Regions from separate parts of the Undibacterium sp. GW821-FHT11B02 genome, predicted to be linked through region 2. Evidence: predicted binding sites of a transcription regulator. Region 2 holds the regulator's gene; each other region holds the start of a gene.

Region 1 (7,702 bases), on a different contig from region 2:
CCGTAGGCCAGCATTTGACGAAACACTTCCCTGCGGATGGCGATAATTTGAATGAATTGCCAGACGCTGTTGTAGTGTTATAGCCGTATGGAAGAGAATAATCTGGCAACCCAGTAATCAGGTCAAACAACATCTGTCGAGCCACAAAGATAAGCAAATTCAAAAAGCAGTTATAATCAGGCCCATGAAAAAACTGGTTCGCTTATTGTTGTTGTGCATCATGATGCTGACTATCCCTGTGCAGGGTGTCCTGGCAGCCACCAGGCTATGTTGCGCTGACGAACCGCATCCTGTCTCTTCTGTCTCCGCGACACAGCAGCAATTACACCAGCACCATACTGACACGTCAGCAGAGCAACACCCTATAGATCATGCTGCATCCGTCGATGCGTGTTGTATAGCGACTGCCATCCTCAGCCAGGATGTCGTGCTTCCACTTCTTCGCCCTTCCTCAGAAAGAATCGACCTGATTTTTTCTTCATATACAGGCCACATCAGTGATGGCCTGGAACGCCCACCCAGGTTCTGATACTTCCCTTACCCGGATATAAGCTGGCATTGCCAGGTCATTAAATCATTTCCGCAGGCATCGTATGCCTGCGAACCATGCGCGCACGTTCAGTATTGGATGTTGAACGGTAGCGGCATTGCGTTTCCACATTCATGGAAAAGAAAGTATCTTATGAAAACCGTTTTAAAAAAATCAAACACCTTGTCGACGGGCCTCGCTGGCCTTGCTGCTTCCCTGTTATTTTCTTCGGGTGCCGTGCTGGCGTCTGGCACACATGCAGGTGGGCATGACCATCATGAAGAAGCAATCGGCAAGCCCGGCATAGCCAGTGCAGTGACACGCACCGTCAATATCGACATGAGCGACAGCATGCGTTTCACGCCAGCCAGTGTTCAGGTAAAGCAAGGCGAAACCATACGCTTTGTCATCAAAAATTCTGGCAAGTTGAAACATGAGTTTGTGCTCGGTACAGAAAAAGAATTGAAAGAACATTACGAAGTGATGAAAAAAAATCCTGAAATGGAACATAGCGACCCCAACATGGTGACTGTGGCCGCTGACCAGACCGGTGAAGTGCTATGGCAATTTACCAAGGCCGGCAAGATCGATTTCGCCTGTCTGCAACCTGGCCATTACGACGCAGGCATGAAAGGTGAAGTTCAAGTCGGCAAAGCCAAAACCACTGCCAGTGCAGATGACCACCAACACCAGGCACAATGAAAGGGCGTACCATGAAAAGTATGAAAATAATGGCGCTTGCTGTGGTGTTTGGCATGAGCCTGCCATTTGCGAATGTCTATGCTGACAACGCCAGCCCTGCAGGGCAGGACAATTCAGCGGCTGCAAGCACAATGGCAGATGCAACCGATGGTGAAGTCATCAAAATTGACAAGAGCAGCAACAAAGTCACTATCAAGCATGGCCCCATCAAAAACCTGGACATGCCAGGCATGACCATGGTGTTCAGAATCAAAGAACCATCCATGCTGGATAAACTGGAACCCGGCAACAAAGTGAAGTTCAGGGCAGAAAAAGCCAATGGCGCAATCTATGTTGTTGATATTCAAGTCGTAAAATAAATTGATAGCCAGTGCAGTCTGCCAATGTTGTGTTAAACGTGGCAGGCTGCATTCAATCTACATTGTGGGGCCGCGCACGTGCGGTAAATAATGTACAAAAACATTGTCAAAGGATGAACGACTGGTGTTTAATGTGAGCAATGTTGCAAGCAAAATTTGTTTGCTCTGGCTTGTTTTCCCAAGATAGCTATCTCCCTGACCTTGACTGAAGGCGCGATACATTGTGAAGCCCTGAAAGGCTACAAAGTCGTCAAGATCGGTATCCTGACCACAGCAAAATTGCTGAAGGCCGAGAACCTCGATGAACCTGACAAGGCACGTACCAAGCAGGAGTAGCAGATAGTTTTTCCTATCAACACCAAAAAAAGGAAACAAAATGACAAACGACGCAACAACCCTCACAACCCTGACCCCCGGAAAGCTGACCGTCTGCACTTACGGCGGATTTGCGCCAGTTTGCTACAAAAAAAATCCAGAAGATAAGCCCATTGGCTTTGACGTCACCTTCCTGGAAAAATTCGCACTTTGCATGGACTTGCAGATCGTCTGGATAGAACATGAATTCGATCTCATCTGGACCATGCCTAACGAAAATAAATGCGACATCGCCGCAGCTGGCATCCAGCAACGTGATAACCGGGATGTAGGGCCGGGCGGCTGCTGGAGCGAAGCCTATTTCCAGGTACAAAGATCATTATTGGTGCGCAGCGCCGACAAAGCAGCGTTTGACGACTACAAAACCGTGGCCGGAAAAACGATAGTCGTGACCAAAGGGTCAACCGCAGACATCGACGCAAAAGCGCGTTACTACCCGCGTTGCCCGATAGAATTCGTTGACAAACTTGTTCCTGATGGTCAGCCTGACGCGCAAGAGTACATCGTCAGGATGCTGTTAGAAAACAAGATCGATGCCTTCGGTGAAGGCGATGTCAGCAACCAATACCTCTGCAAAACCTACGGCAAGGACATTGAAGGCGGCCTGGCATTGGCGGATATTCATCATATCGACGGCAGCAATGAAACCTTCAATTTCATCACGCGCAAGGCCAGTGCAGGATTGCTTGAGCAGTTGAATGCCTACATTGCGACTAACAAGAAAACCTACGGTAAAGCTTAAGAATGGCACAGTGAAGCGGGAAAAATTTGGACTGAACCGCAAATCGTAGTTGCATGCCCATTGTTGTATGGTTGTTACGTTCGGCGTTCAGTTCAAACTGCCAGGATGGGAGATACAGACGGGCCGCATGGACGCATGTTACTGAGCCTTGCATACAAAATCAGTGATCCAGATCGAATTTATGGCCTGGGGGCGGTGGTATATCCATCTCCCTCAATTGAACTTGCAGGTGATGTGTGCAAGCAACCATGCTACATTACGTCTTTTGCTTCTTACTCAATTCGCCATGAATTCAACCGTGGCCCGCACCATGCCCCTGTTGCGCTACAGCGTGGTACATGAAACCCGCTACACTTACCAGAGCCTGGTGACACTGTCGCAGCAGTTGCTGCACATGGCACCGCGTTGTTTTGCCGTACAGCAGACCGAATCGCACCACTTGTTGGTCGATCCCGATGCGGACGAAGGTGCCGATGGGGTCGATTTTTTCGGCAATGCCACCCGCCGCTTTACCGTAACCACGCCACACAAGGTGCTGCGTGTGCGGGCCGAGTCGACCGTTGCGCTGGCAGCCCGTCCCGGCATTGAGCGTATTGCCGTTTCGCCGCGGTGGGAAACAGTGCGCGACACTGTGCAACAGTCGCGCCAGCCAGTCATACTCGACGCCTGCAGCTATTTGTACGAGTCGCCACATGTGCGCTGGAATGCGGCAGTAGAGCGCTATGCACGGACCAGTTTCACCCCTGGCCGGCCCTTGCTGGACGCTACGCTGGATCTGACCAGTCGCATCTTTGACGATTTCGAATTTGACAGCAACGCAACCGACATCGCCACCCCGCTCGAACAGGTGCTGGCTGGCCGGCGTGGCGTGTGCCAGGACTTTGCCCAACTGATGATAGGCGGCATGCGCAGCCTGGGCCTGCCAGCCCGGTATGTCAGCGGCTATATCCAGACCCATCCCCCGGCAGGGCAGCCACGGCTGGTCGGGGCGGATGCCTCACACGCCTGGGTTGCGGTATTTTGCCCGGTACTGGGCTGGGTCGATTTCGACCCGACCAACCGTTGCCTGGTGCAGCGCGAACATCTGACACTGGGCTGGGGACGTGATTTCAGCGATGTCACCCCGATGCGGGGTGTGGTGCTGGGTGGTGGCGCCCACGAGCTGCAGGTCAACGTGACGGTCACCCCCTTGTCCTGATCCGTTGCGGGCGATGTCGGTGCGCATTGCACCAGCATGGGGTGTGCCGGGCGAAGCCGGGCGCAACACACACCGCTGGCAGCAGAGTATTTCCTTGCACCAATGGCATAGATCCTGCTAGATTAACTGGGTCGCCCCTCACTCACACAAAGGTCTCCGCATGGCAATCCGAGTCGCGCTGCACCACAAAACCAGCTACCGTTATGATCGCCTGGTCGCATTGTCACCCCATGAAGTGCGCCTGCGTCCGGCGCCACATGCCCGTACCCCTATCCTGTCGTATTCACTGACAGTGACGCCAGAGCAGCATTTCATCAACTGGCAGCAAGACCCTTATGGCAACTATATCGGTCGCTTCGTGTTTCCCGAGAAGACTGACCGGCTGGAATTCACGGTCGATCTCGTGGCCGACATGACGGTCATCAACCCCTTCGATTTCTTTGTCGAGAAATATGCCGAGACCTTCCCGTTCGAGTATCCGGCCCAGCTCAAGGCCGAACTGGGGCCTTATCTGCAGAACGAAGAACCCGGCGCAATGCGTCAGGAATGGGTGAGCCGGATGCGCAGCGAGCTGCTCAAGGACGGCATGGGGACCAACGATTTTCTGGTCGCCATCAACCAGCGCCTGCAGACTGACATTTCATATCAGTTGCGCATGGAACCGGGGGTGCAGACTCCTGAGCAAACCCTGGGACTACGTGCCGGCTCCTGCCGCGACAGCGGCTGGCTGCTGGTGCAGATACTGCGTGACGTAGGCCTGGCGGCCCGTTTCGTGTCAGGCTACCTGATCCAGTTGCGGGCCGATCAAGAAGCGCTGGATGGCCCCAGCGGCACCACCGTCGACTTCACTGACTTGCACGCATGGGCCGAAGTGTATGTGCCGGGTGCTGGCTGGATCGGCCTCGACCCGACTTCTGGCATGCTGGCCAGCGAAGGCCACATTCCCCTGGCGTGTACCGCCTTGCCGTCATCGGCGGCACCGGTCACGGGCTATACCGACGAGACCGATGTGACGTTCGAGCATGAGATGACGATCACCCGCATCCATGAAGACCCGCGCGTGACCAAGCCATACTCAGACGCGGACTGGCAACGGATCGACCACTTGGGCGAGCAGGTCGATGCCGACTTGCGGCGTCAGGACGTGCGCCTCACGCAGGGTGGCGAACCGACCTTTGTCTCGATCGATGATATGGATGGGGCACAGTGGAACACCGAGGCTCACGGCGACGACAAACGCCGCCTGGCGGGCAAGCTGATGCACCGTCTGAAAAACCATTTCGCACCCGGCGGCATGTTGCACTATGGCCAGGGTAAATGGTATCCGGGCGAGCCGCTGCCGCGCTGGGCGCTGAATATCTATTGGCGCGTGGATGGCCAGCCGATGTGGCTGGATGTCAGCCTGTTCTCTGACGAAGAGGTCAACGATGGCTACGGCCCGAAGGAGGCCGAACGCTTCGCCGCAGCACTGGCACGCGCGTTGCGCCTGCCCGCCGACAGCCACCTGCCGGCCTATGAAGATGTACTGCAGCAGGCCCGGCGTGAACAGGAACTGCCAGTCAATCTTGATCCGCTGAGTGTTGACCTGGCCCAGTCCGATGAACGACGCCGCCTGGCGCGCCTGTTGCAGACAGGTTTGGGAGAGGTGGTCGGCTACGTACTGCCGCTCAAACCGGAACCAACCGACCAGTCGCTCGCCATCGGCACCCTGTGGCGCACTTCGCGCTGGCCGCTCAAGCGCGAGCATCTGTATCTACTGGACGGCGATTCGCCTATGGGCTTGCGCCTGCCACTGAATGCGCTGCCGTGGGTGATGCCGGAAGACGAAGAGCCGGTGTTCGATCGCGATCCTTTCGCGCCACGTGATGCACTGGCACCGCCGCTTTACGACAAGCAGCCCGGACTGAACGTGGCCGCTGCCAAGGCTGGTCAGCAAGTTAAGGCCAGTCAGCAAGTTAAGTCCGATCAACAAGTCAAGGCAGGTCAGCAAGTCAAGACTGATCAACAACTCAAGGCCGATCAACAACTCAAGGCCGATCAACAACTCAAGGCCGATCAACAAGTTAAGGTTGATCAACAAGTCAAGGCCGGTCAGCCAGCCGGTGCAGCGTCCAAACTGGCACCACGCGACGTGATCCATACTGCGCTGTGCGTGCAAGTGCGCGCTGGCCGTTTGCACGTGTTCATGCCACCGCTAACCCGGGTCGAAGACTATCTGGCGCTGGTAGCAGCGGTTGAAAGCACTGCCGCGCTGCTGAAGGTGAAGCTATGGATCGAAGGCTATCCGCCGCCACGCGACCCGCGCATCAAGTTGCTGAGCGTCACGCCCGACCCCGGCGTGATCGAGGTGAATATCCATCCGGCGGCCAGCTGGAAAGAGCTGGTCTACAACATGTCCACCTTGTATGAAGAGGCGCGCCTGTGTCGGTTAGGCACAGAAAAATTCATGGTCGATGGTCGCCATACCGGCACGGGTGGCGGCAACCATGCGACACTGGGCGGTGCTACCGCTGAGGATAGCCCGCTGCTGCGACGCCCCGATTTGTTGAAGAGCCTGATCACCTACTGGCAAAACCATCCATCGCTATCCTACCTGTTCTCGGGCACCTTCATCGGTCCTACCAGCCAGGCACCGCGGGTGGACGAAGCGCGCGACGACAATCTGTACGAGCTGGCGATTGCCTTCCAGCAGATGGACCAGTTGCTGCCCACGCTGCATCCTGGCGATAAGCCGTGGATGGTTGACCGGCTGTTGCGCAACTTGCTGGTTGACCTGACTGGCAACACCCACCGCGCCGAATTCTCTATCGACAAGCTGTATTCGCCAGATGGGCCAACTGGCCGTCTTGGCCTGGTCGAATTCCGTGCCTTCGAAATGCCACCGCACGAACGTATGAGCCTGCTGCAAATGCTGTTGCTGCGGGCGCTGGTGGCGCGCTTCTGGCGTCAGCCTTACCAGGCCAAACTGGTACATTGGGGCACGGCACTGCACGACCGCTGGATGTTGCCACATGTGGTGGCGCAGGACATCCGCGATGTTGCACGCGACCTGCGTGAGTCGGGCTACGCCTTTGAAGATCACTGGTTTGACCCCTTCATCGAATTCCGCTTCCCGCGCTACGGCACGGTGGTCTACCAGGGCGTCGAACTGGAGCTGCGCCAAGCGATCGAACCATGGCATGTGCTGGGCGAGGAAATGAGCGCTGGAGGCACCGCACGCTATGTCGATTCGTCGGTCGAACGCATGCAATTGCTGGTGCGTGGCCTGACGGACGGGCGCCACGTGGTCGCCTGCAATGGCCGCATGCTGCCGCTGCATCCGACCGGCGTGCCAGGAGAATACGTAGCCGGTGTGCGCTTCCGCGCCTGGAGTCCATGGTCGGCGCTGCATCCTAGCATCAAGGTACAAGCACCGCTGACTTTCGACCTGGTTGATAGCTGGAGCGGGCGCGCAGTGGGTGGTTGCACCTATCATGTCAGCCATCCGGGTGGCCGTGCCGAGAATGGTTCGCCAGTCAACGCCAACGCCGCCGAGGCCCGCCGCTTCGCCCGGTTCTGGGCCTATGGACACACACCAGGGCCGATGACCGTGCTGCGCGAAGCGCCCAATCCCAGCTTCCCAATGACGCTGGATTTGCGCTGGCAGCCGGGCTAAAAGCAAAATAAAAAAGCAGAAAAAAAAGCAGAACAGGAGACGCATGGACTACACACTACTGGCGGGTTATCCGGGTACACCCGGCAGTTACGATGAAATGATGGAAGCAAGCATGCGGCCACGTGGGCACTGGCGCGCCATG
Region 2 (7,702 bases):
GAGCATTTTTGACACAATGGCAGTGGAAGACATGGCCAGCGCACCACCCAGCGCGAATGAAGCTTCCCAACTGATTTTGAATAAAGGTGGCAACCAGCGGCTGGCTATCCAGCCAAACAGCATGCTGGTCAAGATGGTCACCAGCACCTGCGCCATCCCCAACCCAAACACCGCCTTGCGCATGGCCATCAGTTTGGACAGGGAAAATTCCAACCCTATCGAAAACATCAGGAACACTACGCCAAACTCAGCCAGTTCATGGGTGACGGCGCTTTCTTCCGCCACTCCCAGGCCATATGGACCAATCAGAATACCAACGACCAGGTAACCAAGCATGGGCGGCAGTTGCAACATGCGGAAACCGACCACGCCCATTACGGCGGCTGCCAGCAATAATAATGTAGTGTCTAGACCTGTCATACTTACTATTATTGCCGATTTATCGCGTCTGAAACCTGCTTTGGGGCAAACAATATTCACTACGTTACAACTGGCAGAGTTCTTGCTTTGCAGATTTCGTTTATACTGCGGGCATGAATGAATTCAATGCCCCATCCTCTCGCGACCATGTTGCACCTGTGCGCACGACTGAAGCTGCGCAACGTGCTCTGAAACTGGCACGCGAAACCCTGCAAATCGAGGCCGATGCCCTGCTTGCATTGCAAAAGCGCCTGAGTAATGGTGACGCTGCTGGCTTTTCTGAGGCAGTGTATATGTTGTTAGCTTGCCACGGTCGCGTGGTGGTCTCAGGCATAGGCAAGTCTGGCCATATCGCCCGCAAGATCGCCGCCACTTTTGCCTCTACTGGCACGCCGTCCTTTTTCGTCCATCCGGCAGAAGCCGCGCATGGTGATCTTGGCATGGTGACACCTCAAGATGTATTTATTGCCATTTCTTATTCTGGCGAAGCATCTGAATTGATGTCCATCCTGCCCATCATCAAGCGCCTGGGTGTCAAACTGATCGCCATGACTGGCAACCCGGAATCCAGCCTGGGGAAACTGGCCGATGTACACCTGAATCTGCATGTGGCAAAAGAAGCCTGCCCACTGAACCTGGCACCAACTGCCAGTACCACGGTAACGCTGGCGCTGGGTGACGCACTGGCCGTTGCCGTACTGGACGCACGTGGTTTTCGCGAAGAAGATTTTGCCCGTTCCCACCCCGGTGGCTCACTTGGCCGTCGCTTGCTGACCCATGTCAGAGATGTCATGCGCACTGGTGATGCCATACCTCAAGTGACGCCAGATACCGGCCTGAAAACTGCGCTGCTGGAAATCACCAAAAAAGGCATGGCGATGACCGCCGTGGTGGATAAAGATCAACATATTGTCGGCATTTTCACCGACGGTGACCTGCGTCGCCTGATGGATGGCACACGTGACTTCACACAATTACAGATTGCCGAAGTCATGCATGACAATCCGCACCGCATACGGCCAGAACAACTGGCTGTAGAAGCAGTAGAAATTATGGAAACCCATCGCATCAATCAATTGCTGGTGGCAGATGAACAGGGCAAACTGGTCGGTGCACTGCATATTCATGACCTGACAAGAGCCAAGGTAATCTGATGGAACAGGCTAAACAAACTGCAACCCATATTGCAACAATAAACGCAGCCAACATTCAGCTCATGATATTTGATGTGGATGGCATACTCACTGACGGCAGCCTGCATTTCGGACCGGAAGGTGAAATGATGAAGACCTTCAACGTGCTTGACGGCCAAGGCATCAAACTATTGCAACAGGCTGGCATTGCCACGGCTATCATCAGCGCCAGGCAATCACCAATCGTCAGCAAGCGCGCCAGTGATCTTGGCATTACCCACGTGCGTCAGGGCATACACGATAAAAAATCAGCCTTCCTGCAACTGATAGCAGAACTCAATATTGCAGAGAAGTCTTGCGGCTTCATCGGTGACGACATCATCGACTTGCCAATACTGATGCGCTGCGGCTTTTCTGCCAGCGTACCGAATGCCCATGCCGAAGTCAGGCAAAGAGTGAACTACGTCACAGCTGCCATTGGTGGCAAAGGTGCCGCACGCGAAGTCTGCGACTTCATCCTGCGTGCCCAGAACAAATATGACAAGGCGATTGGGGCATACCTGTCATGAAACATCACATGACCATAGACCGCTTTCGCATCTGGCTGGCGATCATTCTGCTGGGTGTCATTACCCTTGGTACCATTTGGGTCATGGAACTAATACGCCGGAATGCGAATGACGAACAAAACCGTTCGTCGGCACGTTCTGCACCGGATTATTATGTGGAAAATTTCAATTTTATCCGGCTATCGAATAATGGCAAGGCGAATTACCACATCACCGGCCAGCGCCTGATCCACCTTCCGCGCACGGACAATATAGAAATCCAGCGCCCACAAATTAATAGCTTTGATGTAGATCGTCCGCCTTTGCACCTGCTGGCTGACCTGGCTGTGGTGTCACAAAAATCTACGGTTACCACCCCCAAACGTGAACATGATGAAGTGCGTCTGTATGACCATGTCAGCATGGAAAGGCCCGAAGGCCTCAGCTCACAATTCATGCGTCTGGAGACCAGTTATTTGTTGCTGCTACCTGACGATGACATTGTCAAAACCGACAAACCCATTATTGTAAAAACGGGAAAAGTGGACACCACCGCAGTCGGCATGGTGGCCAACAATTCCACCCAGCATCTGGCCCTGTTAAGCAAGGTGCACATACATTTAAAGAAGCGTGACCCTGAGCCCCCTACACCATCCAAATAGAGAAAGCGATATTTGCCAATGAAACAGATGAAATTGACACGCTCCCTTACCCAGTGTCTGGGGCTGGCCGGCTTTGTTTTTATCCATACACCAGCAAGCGCAGAAAAAGCTGACAGCTTCAAGGAAACCACGATAGAAGCCGGCTATTCTGAAAGCGATGGAAAAAACAGCGTACGTATCTTATCCAAAGGTGTGCAACTGATACGCGGTACGCTAATAGTGAACTCTGAAAAAGCCGTCGTCACCGAAGCACCAAATGGTGACCAGTTTGTGGTACTGACTGGTGGTGTCGGCAAAAAAGTCAGCTTCCGGCAAAAACGCGATGGCGGCCCCGATCTGTGGGTAGAAGGCGAAGCCGACCGTGCTGAATACAATCAGACAACAGAGATCGTCAAATTCATCTCCAAAGCCAAAGTGCGCTACCTGGAGGGCAAAAAGGTCACTCAGGAACAGGAAGGCGAATACTTGTCCTACGACAGTAAAAATGATATTGCCATCGGTACCAATTCAACCACTGGTCAGCATGTAGACGGTGCTGGCCGCGTCAAAATCACCTTGCAACCCAAACAGACCAATTAAATGAGTGCCAAGCCTAGTACCTTGCTCGTCAAGGGATTGCAAAAACGCTATGGCGCGCGCCAGGTGGTGCGCGATGTATCGCTGGAAGTGAAAAGTGGTGAAGTGGTTGGCTTGCTTGGCCCGAACGGTGCCGGTAAAACCACCTCTTTCTACATGATTGTTGGCCTGGTGCCATCCGACGCCGGCGATATCACTATCGATGATGTCAATGTCTCGCAACTGCCTATACACCAAAGGGCCGTGCTTGGTTTATCGTACCTGCCTCAGGAAGCTTCCGTTTTTCGCAAACTGACGGTAGAAGACAATATCCGTGCTGTGCTGGAATTACAAAAAGATGCCAACGGAAAATTTCTTTCCGAAGATGCCATCACCAACAGGCTCGACGCCCTGTTGGCCGATTTACAAATTGAAAAGATCAGGGAAAACCAGGCGCTGTCGCTGTCAGGTGGCGAACGCCGACGTGTAGAAATTGCCCGTGCACTGGCTACCAATCCGCGTTTTGTCTTGCTGGACGAGCCCTTTGCCGGCGTTGACCCGATTGCCGTAATCGAAATCCAGCGTATTGTGCGTTTTCTCAAGGAACGTGGCATCGGCGTGTTGATTACCGACCATAACGTACGTGAAACCCTGGGCATCTGTGATCATGCCTACATCATCAATCAGGGGGCAGTACTGGCCAGCGGCAAGCCGGATGACATCATACAAAATGAATCCGTGCGTCGCGTCTATCTGGGGGAACATTTCCGGATGTGACGGGAATCATCATGAAACAAAGCCTGCAACTACGTACTTCCCAGCATCTGGCATTGACGCCTCAATTGCAGCAATCGATACGATTGCTGCAATTGTCCACATTGGAATTGCACCAGGAACTGGAAACCCTGCTCATAGAAAATCCCATGCTGGAGCGTGTGGATGACCCGCTGGACCATGCCGTACGGCTGTTGGCCGACGGTGCCATCAATACCAGCAGCACAGCGGCTGATGCCGGCATGGAAGCACCCGCCGTACGAGATGAAAGCAGTAGCACTGCCGAGCCGCAAGGTGAAACGGACACCGCCATCAGCAACGAGGCAACCAGCGCCAGTGAAGATGACTGGAGTTTTGATGATGTGCATCACGGCAGCAAGAGCAGTGACGATGAAGATGGTCGCCCGCAACTAGGTGCCGCCCACATCACGCTGCGAGAACATCTGCAAGAACAAATGCGCTTGAACCTGCGCGAACCCCGTGACCGCGCCCTGGTCGAGCTGATGATTGACGCCATCGACAACAATGGCTACCTGACGGAAACCCTGGAAGAAATCCATGCTAGCCTGCCACTGGAATTATGTGTCGAACCAGAAGAGCTGGCGTTTGCCTTAAACATGCTACAAAGCTTTGACCCGGCAGGTGTGGGCGCTCGCACACCTTCAGAATGCCTGGCCCTGCAAATCAAGCGTTTGCCAAAAGTTGCTTTCGTGACACGCAGGCTGGCGTTGCAAATTGTTGAAACGCAACTGACCTTATTTGCACAAAGAGATTTCACCAAACTCAAGAAAATTCTTGACTGTGATGACGAAGATTTGCGCGACGCACAAACTGTCATCAGGCTATGCAAACCCCGCCCTGGCATCGACTTTGCGGTCGATGAATCTGATTATGTTGTGCCGGATGTTATCGTCAAGAAATCAGGTAATGGCTGGCAAGTCATGCTGAATCAGGATGTTATGCCCAAATTGCGTGTCAGCAGCATGTATGCCAACATCATGAAGCAAAATCGTGGTGAAGGTGGGTTGGGCTCACAGCTGCAGGAAGCGCGCTGGCTCATCAAGAATATGCGGCAACGTTTCGACACCATTTTGCGCGTTGCACAAGCGATAGTTGAAAGACAACGCAATTTTTTCACGCACGGTGCTGTTGCCATGCGCCCCCTTGTTTTGCGCGAAATTGCTGATACACTAGGATTACACGAGAGCACTATCTCACGTGTAACAACTCAAAAATACATGCTGACCCCTCACGGCATGTTTGAGTTGAAATACTTTTTCGGCAGCCATGTCGCGACGGAAACAGGGGGAGAAGCATCTTCCACCGCGATACGCGCACTCATCAAGCAGTTGATAGGAGCAGAAGACCAGAAAAGCCCACTCTCTGATAGCAAAATTGCAGACATGCTGGGTGAACAGGGCATGGTAATTGCCCGACGGACAGTTGCCAAATACCGTGAAGCCCTCAAAATCCCCCCAGTGAGTTTGCGTAAATCTTTGTAAGCAGTCCTTGTAATCACGGTTTGAATTGCTATATATGATTTAGCTCAAGGCAATAAGACAGCAATGAGCTTATCGTTACAGCAAGCAACATCACTATAGGAGCACAGTATGAATCTCACCATCAGTGGACATCACGTCGAAGTAACTCCTGCAATTCGTGAATATGTACATACCAAACTAGAACGTATCAGGCGACATTTCGACCAGGTCATTGATATCGCCGTCATCCTGACGGTGGACAAGCTCCGGGAAAAGGAAAAACGACACAAAGCCGACATTAATTTGCATATCAGTGGCAAAGATATTCATGTTGAAAGTCTGGCTCATGATCTGTATGCAGCGATTGATACGCTGGTAGACAAACTGGATCGTCAGGTCATCAAGCACAAAGACAAGATTCAGAACCATCAGCACGACGCCATCAAGCACATACCTGATCCGGCATCGGCTTCATAAGACTTACCACCCCTGCCTTCGGGTTGCGGGTATCCAAAACAAGGACGCGAAAAGCGTCCTTTTTTGTTGGGTGCAGGGTTTGAAATAAATCATATATTTAATTCACTAAATTGATTGCTCTCTGACAAGCTGTGCACATATTACTGTAACTCATAGGTGGTCAGGAATATGGCGGGCGCTCCAAAGTCATTTGTTACCTCCCATACTTTGATGAAAACGATTGCTCTTTGTAGATACAAGCCGGGTCTCGGCCCGGCGGCCGAGATACTTTCTTTTGCTTCGCCAAAAGCAAGTATCCAAAGAAAAGGCGACCGCAGACTTGCCCTTCGGGTGCTTACGCTATGCTTCAGCACAATTTGTGCATCCCAAAAAATGGGAAAGCTTCGAAACTCGCCTTCGGCTCAAACACGAAGCTTTCTGATCCATTTTCTGTGAAGCACAAATTGCTACGTCCCAAGCGGTTTAAAGTCAAAAAACAACCCCAAAATCAAAACCACGACCAAGCGTTCGTCACACGATTTCCATATATGATCATGCGCTCCGTGACGCGCATCTCTGACAAAGCTAAAATAACAGCTTCATCCTCTCCCTATAGTCAATCACCATGAGCGAATTTGTCCTCACTTCTGTCAAGAATAACATCGGCTACATCACCTTGGACCGGCCAAAAGCCTTGAACTCATTGTCACTGGAGATGGTGCGTGCGCTCACCACGAGCTTACTGGCCTGGCAAGAAGATAGCAATGTGCGTGCAGTGCTTATCCATGGCAGTAGCGAAAAAGCCTTCTGTGCCGGCGGCGACATCCGTTTCTTTTATGACGTGGGTACTGCAACACCCAAAGGTGATTCGGCCTTACTGGAAGATTTTTTCACTGAAGAATATGCACTAAATCATTTAATCCATTTCTATCCCAAACCTTATATCGCGCTGATGAATGGCGTGGTCATGGGTGGTGGCATGGGTATCGCCCAGGCAGGCAGTGACAGCCGCCTGCGCATCGTTACAGAACGTACCAAGATGGCGATGCCGGAAGTGAATATTGGTCTGTTCCCGGATGTTGGCGGCGGTTACTTCCTGTCACGTGCACCAGGGCAGATAGGTACTTACATGGGTTTGACAGGTGAAATCATCAATGCCGCAGATGCACTATATGCTGGGCTGGCCGACGTATTTATACCTACCTCAGAAATACCTGCATTGATGCAACTTCTGGAACAAAGTACCGCCTCCGATTTGCAAACGGCAATCCGCGAATTTGCTGCCCCGTATGCCAGCCAGGCAGCGCCAGACCAAAGCAGATTAGCAGCAAACAGATCAAGTATTGATACTCTGTTCAGCGGAAACAGTGCTATCGAGATCAGCAAACACTTGCAGCAAGACACATCTGAATTTGCACAGCAGGCGTTTGCCATCATGCAAAAACGCTCTCCACTTTTGATGTCCGTCACACTGGAACAACTGCGACGCAGCGCCAGCATGACCGTATCCGATTGCCTGCGCATGGAAAGAAACATAGTGCGCCATTGCTTTAAACACGGCGAAGTGCTGGAAGGAGTACGTGCCTTGGTGGTGGACAAAGACAACACACCGCGCTGGTCACCCGCTACGCTTGCGGAAGTGACGGCAGAACAAGTGTCAGGATTTTTTTCAG
Region 3 (7,702 bases), on a different contig from region 2:
ACCAATTTGCCGTCACGCGTACGATAGGCAGACATTCGCATATTTTCAGATTCATCACTGTTCGGACTTTTCAGGCGCACACTGTTATCCAGTGACAACCAGGCAAACAGCGCCAACTCTTCATCTTTATCAGCATGACGCCCCAGCAAATTGTTGGCGAGTTGGTTTGCTTGCAATATTTGACCACTGGCATCCGTCAACAGCAAAGCTGTACCAGCATTTTGAAACACTTCTTCATATTGTGCATGACTGACCGTCAGCGCATCGCTTGCCTGGCGATAGCGTTTCGCAGAAACATCCAGTTCATGCAAAACGCGAAACACTGCCAGTGGGACACAGGTATTAAAAAATAAAAATAATAAAGACTGAATATAGGTATTACTGGCCGGGAGCGTAACGTCAAAACCGGAAATGCTGAAAACAGGCCGATTCATCAACAGTAACAGGAAAGGAAGTATATTGAATACCATCAACCCCATAGCCAGCCTGGTACCAAAGAACAGGCGCGCGATAATAGGCGTGGTGTAAATGAAAATATAGCCAAATTTGGCTATTTCATACTGATTGACAAAGCTGACAATGGAAAAGGCAGACGCATAAACCGTGCCTATTAATATAGCAGCACCAGCACGCAAGTGATGGGATGAATAATACAAACCCAGTGCCAGCACGACGTAGAAAAAACCAACGACCCACAACACTTGATAGGCACCAACTGCGATTGCGTCCAAAGAACTGTGAATCGCCACGGCAGCTTCCAGCACGAAGCCGGACATCAAAATGATACGTAGTGCGCTTAATTTCCATGCGGCGTGCTCAGCAGGCGTTAATGCATTTTCATTAAGAAAAAGCCAGCGAAACATGTTATGTATTGGAATAAGAAGCTAAAGTCTATTGTCGAAAACCGAATACCCACCAGCATAAATGCCAGCGCAACGGTCAGAAAATGTGCAGCCTGATTGCCGTGTCGCCGCCTTGTTTTGCTGAACGAATTGAGCACCCATTCGTTGTCAACGTTCTCTGGAAAAACGATGAAGAAATGTTTCCAAAATCAAGCAGCATTCTCTCATAGATTTATATCATTTCCGCGTTAACCGTGATGATTTACAAATCTTTAATGAAAATTAGTTTTCATTAATTGATTTTTATTTGACGATTAATTTTCAAAATATTTATTTTTTTGATCAATTCAATCAATATGAATCAAATTACAACCACACTCAATCAAAGACGACCAGTCTAATATTTTCCGCGAGCAAAACAAAAGAAATGAAACCATGAGCCTTGATTGGGTAAATGTACGGGACTGCACAGAGTATGGTAATCCCTGCAAATACCAGCACCACTGAAGCTAGTTGCTTGGTTAGACAGTTTTTCCAAAGATTTTAGGTCAGCAAATATCAATCACAATCAAAGTTTCGATTATTTACTGCATCCGCCTTTTGAAAGCTATTCGACTTTGCCTGCCATGGACACAACCATTGTCAATTCGTTACAGGTATTTGAAATGATATGGGTTGCACAGGCATTCCAGTGACCAGCACGCATAATGCAATCACCGTATACCAAATCAAGTCTGGCATACGGTATTGTCGCCCCAATTAAATTGGGGCCAATTTCAGTGCATCACATACGTAGAAATTATGCTGCATCATGTACAGGATGCGACTGACGGTGATATAAAAATTCCAGCACTTCTGTCCTGTATTCTGCATATTTGGTATTTTGCGCCAGAGCAACACGGTCACGCGGCCTTTCCAGGTCCACTTTCAAGATTTCGCCGATAGTCGCAGCCGGGCCGTTCGTCAGCATCACGATGCGGTCTGACAGCAATACAGCTTCGTCCACATCATGCGTCACCATCACCACGGTCGACTGGGTCTTGGCAACAATCTTCAATAGTTCATCTTGCAAGTGGGCACGTGTCAATGCATCCAGTGCACCGAAGGGTTCATCCATGAGCAAAACTTTCGGTTCTATCGCCAGTGCGCGGGCAATGCCGACACGCTGTTTCATACCGCCAGAAATTTCATTCGGACGTTTTTTTTCTGCATGCGTCAGCCCGACCAGCGACAATGCCTGCATGGTGCGTTTCTGCAATTTGGTGTTGTTTTCGGTTGCACCAAATACGCGCTCTACTGCCAGGAAAACATTTTCATAGCATGTCAGCCAGGGAAGCAAGGAATGATTTTGAAACACCACACCACGTTCCGGGGACGGGCCGGAAATTTCACGGTTGGCGCAAATCAATGTGCCTGAAGTAGCATTGCTTAGCCCCGCGATCAGGTTCAGTAAGGTTGACTTGCCGCAGCCAGAGTGGCCAATGAGGGTAATAAATTCACCCTTGGCGACGTTCAGATTAATATCGCGCAAAGCGTGAAAACTACCTTTACGGGTATTGAAGACCATTTCTACCTGATTGATGGCAATATACTTGCTGTCGATTTCGTTCATGATCATGCTCCCACATCTTCATAAGTAAAGGCGCGTGCAATCGCCACCAGGATTTGTTCAAGTATCAGCCCCACCATACCGATCACCACGATGGCGATAATGATATGTGGCACATTCAGGTTATTCCATTCATCCCATACCCAGAAACCGATACCGACACCGCCTGTCAGCATTTCTGCCGCCACAATCACCAGCCAGGCCGTACCTATCGCAAGGCGTACACCCGTCAACATATAAGGCAATACCGAAGGCAGCAAAATTTTGGTGATGATTTTCCATTCAGACAAATTGAGTACCCTGGCCACGTTCATATAGTCTTGCGGCACACGCTGAACACCAATAGCGGTATTGATGATCATGGGCCAGATTGAGCAGATAAAAATCGACCAGATCGCCGCCGGGTGTGCCGACTTGAATACCAATAGACCTATCGGCAACCAGGCCAGGGGTGACACCGGCTTCAACAGGCTGATGATGGGATTAAACATGCCCGACAGGAATTTAAAGCGCCCAATCAAGAAGCCCAGAGGAATGCCCACTGCCGCCGCCAGCCCAAAACCCACCGCCACCCGTTTCAGGGACGCATAGATATTCCAGCCTATACCCTGGTCGTTTGGTCCCTTTTGATAAAAGGGATCAGAGAATACCTTGATGGCTTCCTGCAAAGTCACCCAGGGTGAAGGAAAAGTACTGTTTTTGACTGCGATAATTTCCCAGATCAGGATCAGCATCCCTATACCGAATAGCGGTGGAAGCACGCTCAGAAAAAAGGGGCGGAATGAACGCTGCTTCTTTACAGTAGAATTTTTCACTGGTTTCACCTTTGGCGGTTTGAGTTCGACGACTGCCGATTCGGTTTTTTCCACAGCGGGCTCTTGCATTGCACCATGTACCAAGGTATTCATTGCGACTCCTTAAGCCTTGATTTTGAAGGAAGCTGCATAGGCAGCCGGATTTTTCCCATCCCAGACCGTACCATCCATGAACTTGCTGCTGCGCATGACATCTTTGGGAACAGACACCTTGGCCATGGCCGCCGCATCTTTATAAACATCGATACGATTGACGGCTTTAGCCACTGCCAGATAATCAGGGTCCGTCTTCAGCAAACCCCAGCGCTTATGCTGAGTCAGGAACCACATGCCGTCAGACAGATAAGGGAAGTTCACTGCTCCGTCATTAAAGAATTTCATATAGTTAGGGTCGTCCCAGGTCTTGCCCAAACCATTTTGATAGCGTCCCAAAATACGCTGATTGATGACATCGACTGACGTGTTCACATAGGATTTGTCAGCAATGGTTTCTGCCATCTTGGTCTTGTTGGACAACGAGGCATCGATCCAGCGTCCGGCTTCCAGGATCGCAGCAACCATGGCGCGTGCAGTATTCGGATATTTCTGCACAAATTCGGATGTAGTGCCCAATACTTTTTCCGGATGATCTTTCCAGATATCCTGGGTCGTAGTTGCCGTGATGCCGATGCCGTCGGCAATCGCCCTGTGATTCCATGGTTCACCCACACAGTAACCATCCATATTGCCAACGCGCATATTCGCTACCATCTGCGGTGGTGGCACGGTAATGACCTTGGCATCTTTCATGGGATTGATGCCGTGTGCCGCCAACCAGTAGTACAACCACATGGCGTGGGTACCAGTAGGAAAGGTCTGGGCGAAAGTATATTCGCGCTTGTCGGTCTGCATGAGCTTGGCCAGCCCAGCCCCGTCTACCGCACCTTTTTCAGCCAGCTTTTTGGACAGCGTGATGGCCTGACCATTATTATTCAGCGTCATCAGTACAGACATATCTTTCTTGTTGCCGCCAACACCCAGTTGGACGCCGTACAGCAAGCCATACAAGACATGGGCAGCATCCAGCTCGCCATTGACCAGCTTGTCACGTACGCTGGCCCATGATGATTCTTTGGTTGGGATAATCTTGATACCATATTTCTTGTCAAAGCCAAGAACAGAGGCCATCACCACGGATGCGCAATCTGTCAGGGGAATAAAGCCGATATGCACCTCTTCTTTTTCCGGCTTGTCTGAACCGGCTGCCCATACGCCACCTGTACTCAAACCCATGATGCCAGCTCCCGTTGCCAATGCAGCGCTTTGCAATAAATTGCGACGTTTGAAATTCGGTTCATGATCTTCCCGCTTGTTGACATCAATGATGAGAGATTTTTTATTCGATTCCTGATTCGACATGTCTGCACTCCAGCCTGAGAAAGTTTTTCTGCAACGAAAAAAGGTGTCATTCCACTTGGTAAAAACCAGTAGAAAGACACCTTTGTCTAATGAGGTGACCGCCGTTAGTCAGTCTCATTTAATTGTTAGCACCAGCGTTGGCACTTTCTCTTTCATTAGCAATTGCCGTGCCAGACCAGATTTAAGCGTTGTGCATCCTTAATTTATCCAAGTGAAACAAAGCTGACAACTTGCAGGCATCATTTCGCACCGGAATGACGCAGCGCACCAATTACACGCACAAACTTGGACTCCAATTCGCAGTGCATCTCATTGACCACGAGGAAAACGGGTCTACCCACCGAGCAAATCGGCGACATCCAACATGCGTTGCGCCAGATCGACCAGTTTCAAGTTTTTTTCCATGGCTTGCTTACGCATTTTTTGGTAAGCCTCGTTTTCTGACAAATTATGCCGTTCCATCAACAAGCCCTTGGCACGTTCTATGGTTTTGCGTTCTACCAGCTTGGCCTTGGTATCGGACAATTCGCTGCGCAGCTTCTGGTCGGCGTTGAAGCGGGCCATGGCGACATCCAGCACAGGCTTGATACGGTCTGATTGTAGCCCGGCGACGACATAGGCCGACACACCGGCTTCCATGGCGGCTGCCATATTCGATTGGTTACCATCTTCGGTAAACAATACGATGGGGCGGGGGGCGTCACGAGTCACCATCACCATATGTTCAAGCACGTCACGCGAATCTGATTCGGCATCAATGATGATCATATCTGGTTGTAGTTGTGCTATCCGCTCGCTCATATACATATCACCGGGGATTACGGCGATGATGTTATAGCCTGCCTGCAGCAGCCCTATGCGCAGGGCGCGTGAACGCGCCAGTTGCGCCTGCGCGTCTTCATGCAACTCATCCTCGGTCTGTATGACCGTATTCACCACAACGATACGCAAACTGGGTGAAACAGGCATTGTCGCATTAACACTATTCTGTTTGGTGCGCATAGATAGGCCATGGCAGATATAATCTAGGTATGCGTTCTTTAGCAAGATTCGCACCAATCCGCCACATTATTTAAGTAAAAGCATCATTTCCTGCCATTCAATGGCCCGCTCCTGGGGTTCGGACAAGGCTGTGCTCTGCGCAATTTAGAAATTAACATGATAGTTCTTGGAGTTGAATCTTCCTGCGATGAAACTGGCCTGGCCATTTACGATACTGAACAGGGGCTGCTTGCCCATGCCCTGCATTCACAAATCGCCATGCATCAGGAATACGGCGGTGTCGTGCCGGAACTGGCGTCGCGCGACCATATCCGGCGTGCTCTGCCCCTGCTGACGGAAGTGTTGAACAAATCAGGACTGGAGAAACAGCAGATTGATGCGATTGCCTACACCCAGGGGCCTGGCTTGGCTGGTGCCCTGCTGGTAGGTGCATCTGTCGCCTGCGGACTGGGCCTGGCGTTGGACAAGCCGGTATTGGGTGTACATCACCTGGAAGGCCATTTGCTGTCACCCTTACTAGCCAGCAAACCACCGGAATTTCCCTTCATTGCCTTGCTGGTGTCGGGTGGCCATACTCAATTGATGCGCGTTGATGGTGTAGGCCGCTATCAATTGCTGGGAGAAACACTGGACGATGCCGCTGGCGAAGCTTTTGACAAGTCTGCCAAATTGCTGGGCTTGTCTTACCCTGGCGGTCCGGCCATTTCACGTATGGCAGAATTTGGTGATCCTGCGGCTTATAAATTCCCGCGTCCCATGCTGCATTCCAAAGATTTGAATTTCAGCTTTTCAGGTTTGAAAACAGCCGTCCTGACCGTAGTCAAAAATCATCCTGCCAATATTTGCGAGCAGGATAAAGCCAATATCGCCCGTGGTTTTGTCGATGCCATTGTGGATGTGCTGACAGCCAAGTGTGTGACAGCCATCCGCGAGAGCGGGTTAAAGCGGCTGGTGATAGCCGGAGGTGTCGGTGCCAATCAGCAATTGCGTGCATCCTTGAATGCAGCCGCACAAAAACGCCGCTTTCAGGTCTATTACCCGGAGTTGGAATTTTGTACCGACAACGGTGCGATGATCGCCTTTGCCGGTGCCATGCGACTCAAAAAAAATCCCGCGCTGGCAACACGGGAATATGGTTTTAATGTGCGGCCACGCTGGCCTTTGCAGGAACTGCCAGAAGCCTGACGAGCAAAGCCCGTCATCAGTCCGGGCTGGTCTTACTTGTAAATGCCACAACCCACAATCACGTTCTCATATTTTTCTATATACATGGACTTGGGTTCTATTTGCTTGTTGGTCGGATTAACAAATTTATAGTCTTGCCAACCTTTGCCCTTGGTCTTAGCCATTTCCAAGCGTTCACGAATGAAAAATTTACCATCCACGTCGGTCAGGTCTATCATGTCTTTACCAACCATCTTGGGATTCAAGTGTGCGATATTTTTGCCCTTCAAGTCGTATACGACTATATATAGATCCCGGTCTTGATACTGTCCGTCACGTTTATTGACTTCAGCGATGGTTGCATCAACCCCATGCTTTTTCATGGCATCAATCGCTTTTTGTACCATGGCTTTTGCCTCGTTGGCAGTGCCATGTTCGGCAGCACCTGCTGGCATGTTCATTAGCGTCAGCATAAAACTGAGCAGGCACATCTTCAGGAAACGTAGACGGTAAGTGCTCGCAATCATTTCCAACTCCATGTTATTAAGTAAACAAAAATTCTTAGCTTCTCAGTTCCAGCATAATTAACAAACTGAAAATAATCTAGCGCTATTTACAATATCACTTCTTTTTGTCACTGTCTTTCTTGCTGCCCAAGCGACTCTCCTTACCATTCATCAAATTCACGATATTTTGGCGGTGACGATATATCAGCAAACCACTCATCACAAATACCGCCAGCAATTTGATATCCGGTCCAAACAGGAATCCATAATACAAAGGCGCAAAAATAGCCGCAATCAATGCCGCCAGCGAAGAGTAACGGAAGGCGAATGCCACCATCATCCAGGTAACCAGTGTCGCCACACCCA

What was found. The regulator sigma-54, encoded in region 2, starts transcription at its own class of promoters, with help from an activator protein. The targets are predictions, from matches to a motif close to TGGCANGNAANCTGCTTT.
Region 1: a site for sigma-54 is predicted at 4,009-4,026, ahead of AC1RVX_RS10615 (transglutaminase family protein). Genes of this name have one in related genera too.
Region 3: a site for sigma-54 is predicted at 4,820-4,837, ahead of AC1RVX_RS22115 (CmpA/NrtA family ABC transporter substrate-binding protein). Genes of this name have one in related genera too.

The regions. Positions count from the first base shown of each region.
Region 1 is NZ_JBXASD010000004.1:385,848-393,549, reverse strand. It holds gene AC1RVX_RS10650 (TPM domain-containing protein) at 1-83, shown strand, start outside; gene AC1RVX_RS10645 (hypothetical protein) at 185-529, shown strand; gene AC1RVX_RS10640 (cupredoxin domain-containing protein) at 683-1,231, shown strand; gene AC1RVX_RS10635 (copper-binding protein) at 1,243-1,590, shown strand; gene AC1RVX_RS10630 (hypothetical protein) at 1,747-1,926, shown strand; gene AC1RVX_RS10625 (substrate-binding periplasmic protein) at 1,967-2,707, shown strand; gene AC1RVX_RS10620 (transglutaminase family protein) at 2,994-3,905, shown strand; gene AC1RVX_RS10615 (transglutaminase family protein) at 4,066-7,560, shown strand; gene AC1RVX_RS10610 (circularly permuted type 2 ATP-grasp protein) at 7,604-7,702, shown strand, end outside.
Region 2 is NZ_JBXASD010000010.1:77,111-84,812, reverse strand. It holds gene AC1RVX_RS21125 (monovalent cation:proton antiporter family protein) at 1-420, opposite strand, end outside; gene AC1RVX_RS21120 (KpsF/GutQ family sugar-phosphate isomerase) at 534-1,574, shown strand; gene AC1RVX_RS21115 (KdsC family phosphatase) at 1,574-2,122, shown strand; gene lptC (LPS export ABC transporter periplasmic protein LptC) at 2,119-2,763, shown strand; gene lptA (lipopolysaccharide transport periplasmic protein LptA) at 2,791-3,342, shown strand; gene lptB (LPS export ABC transporter ATP-binding protein) at 3,343-4,095, shown strand; gene AC1RVX_RS21095 (RNA polymerase factor sigma-54) at 4,107-5,594, shown strand; gene hpf (ribosome hibernation-promoting factor, HPF/YfiA family) at 5,703-6,050, shown strand; gene AC1RVX_RS21085 (enoyl-CoA hydratase/isomerase family protein) at 6,655-7,702, shown strand, end outside.
Region 3 is NZ_JBXASD010000011.1:46,774-54,475, reverse strand. It holds gene AC1RVX_RS22130 (putative bifunctional diguanylate cyclase/phosphodiesterase) at 1-863, opposite strand, end outside; gene AC1RVX_RS22125 (ABC transporter ATP-binding protein) at 1,642-2,454, opposite strand; gene ntrB (nitrate ABC transporter permease) at 2,457-3,359, opposite strand; gene AC1RVX_RS22115 (CmpA/NrtA family ABC transporter substrate-binding protein) at 3,369-4,538, opposite strand; gene AC1RVX_RS22110 (ANTAR domain-containing response regulator) at 4,998-5,666, opposite strand; gene tsaD (tRNA (adenosine(37)-N6)-threonylcarbamoyltransferase complex transferase subunit TsaD) at 5,823-6,851, shown strand; gene AC1RVX_RS22100 (cache domain-containing protein) at 6,884-7,357, opposite strand; gene plsY (glycerol-3-phosphate 1-O-acyltransferase PlsY) at 7,452-7,702, opposite strand, start outside.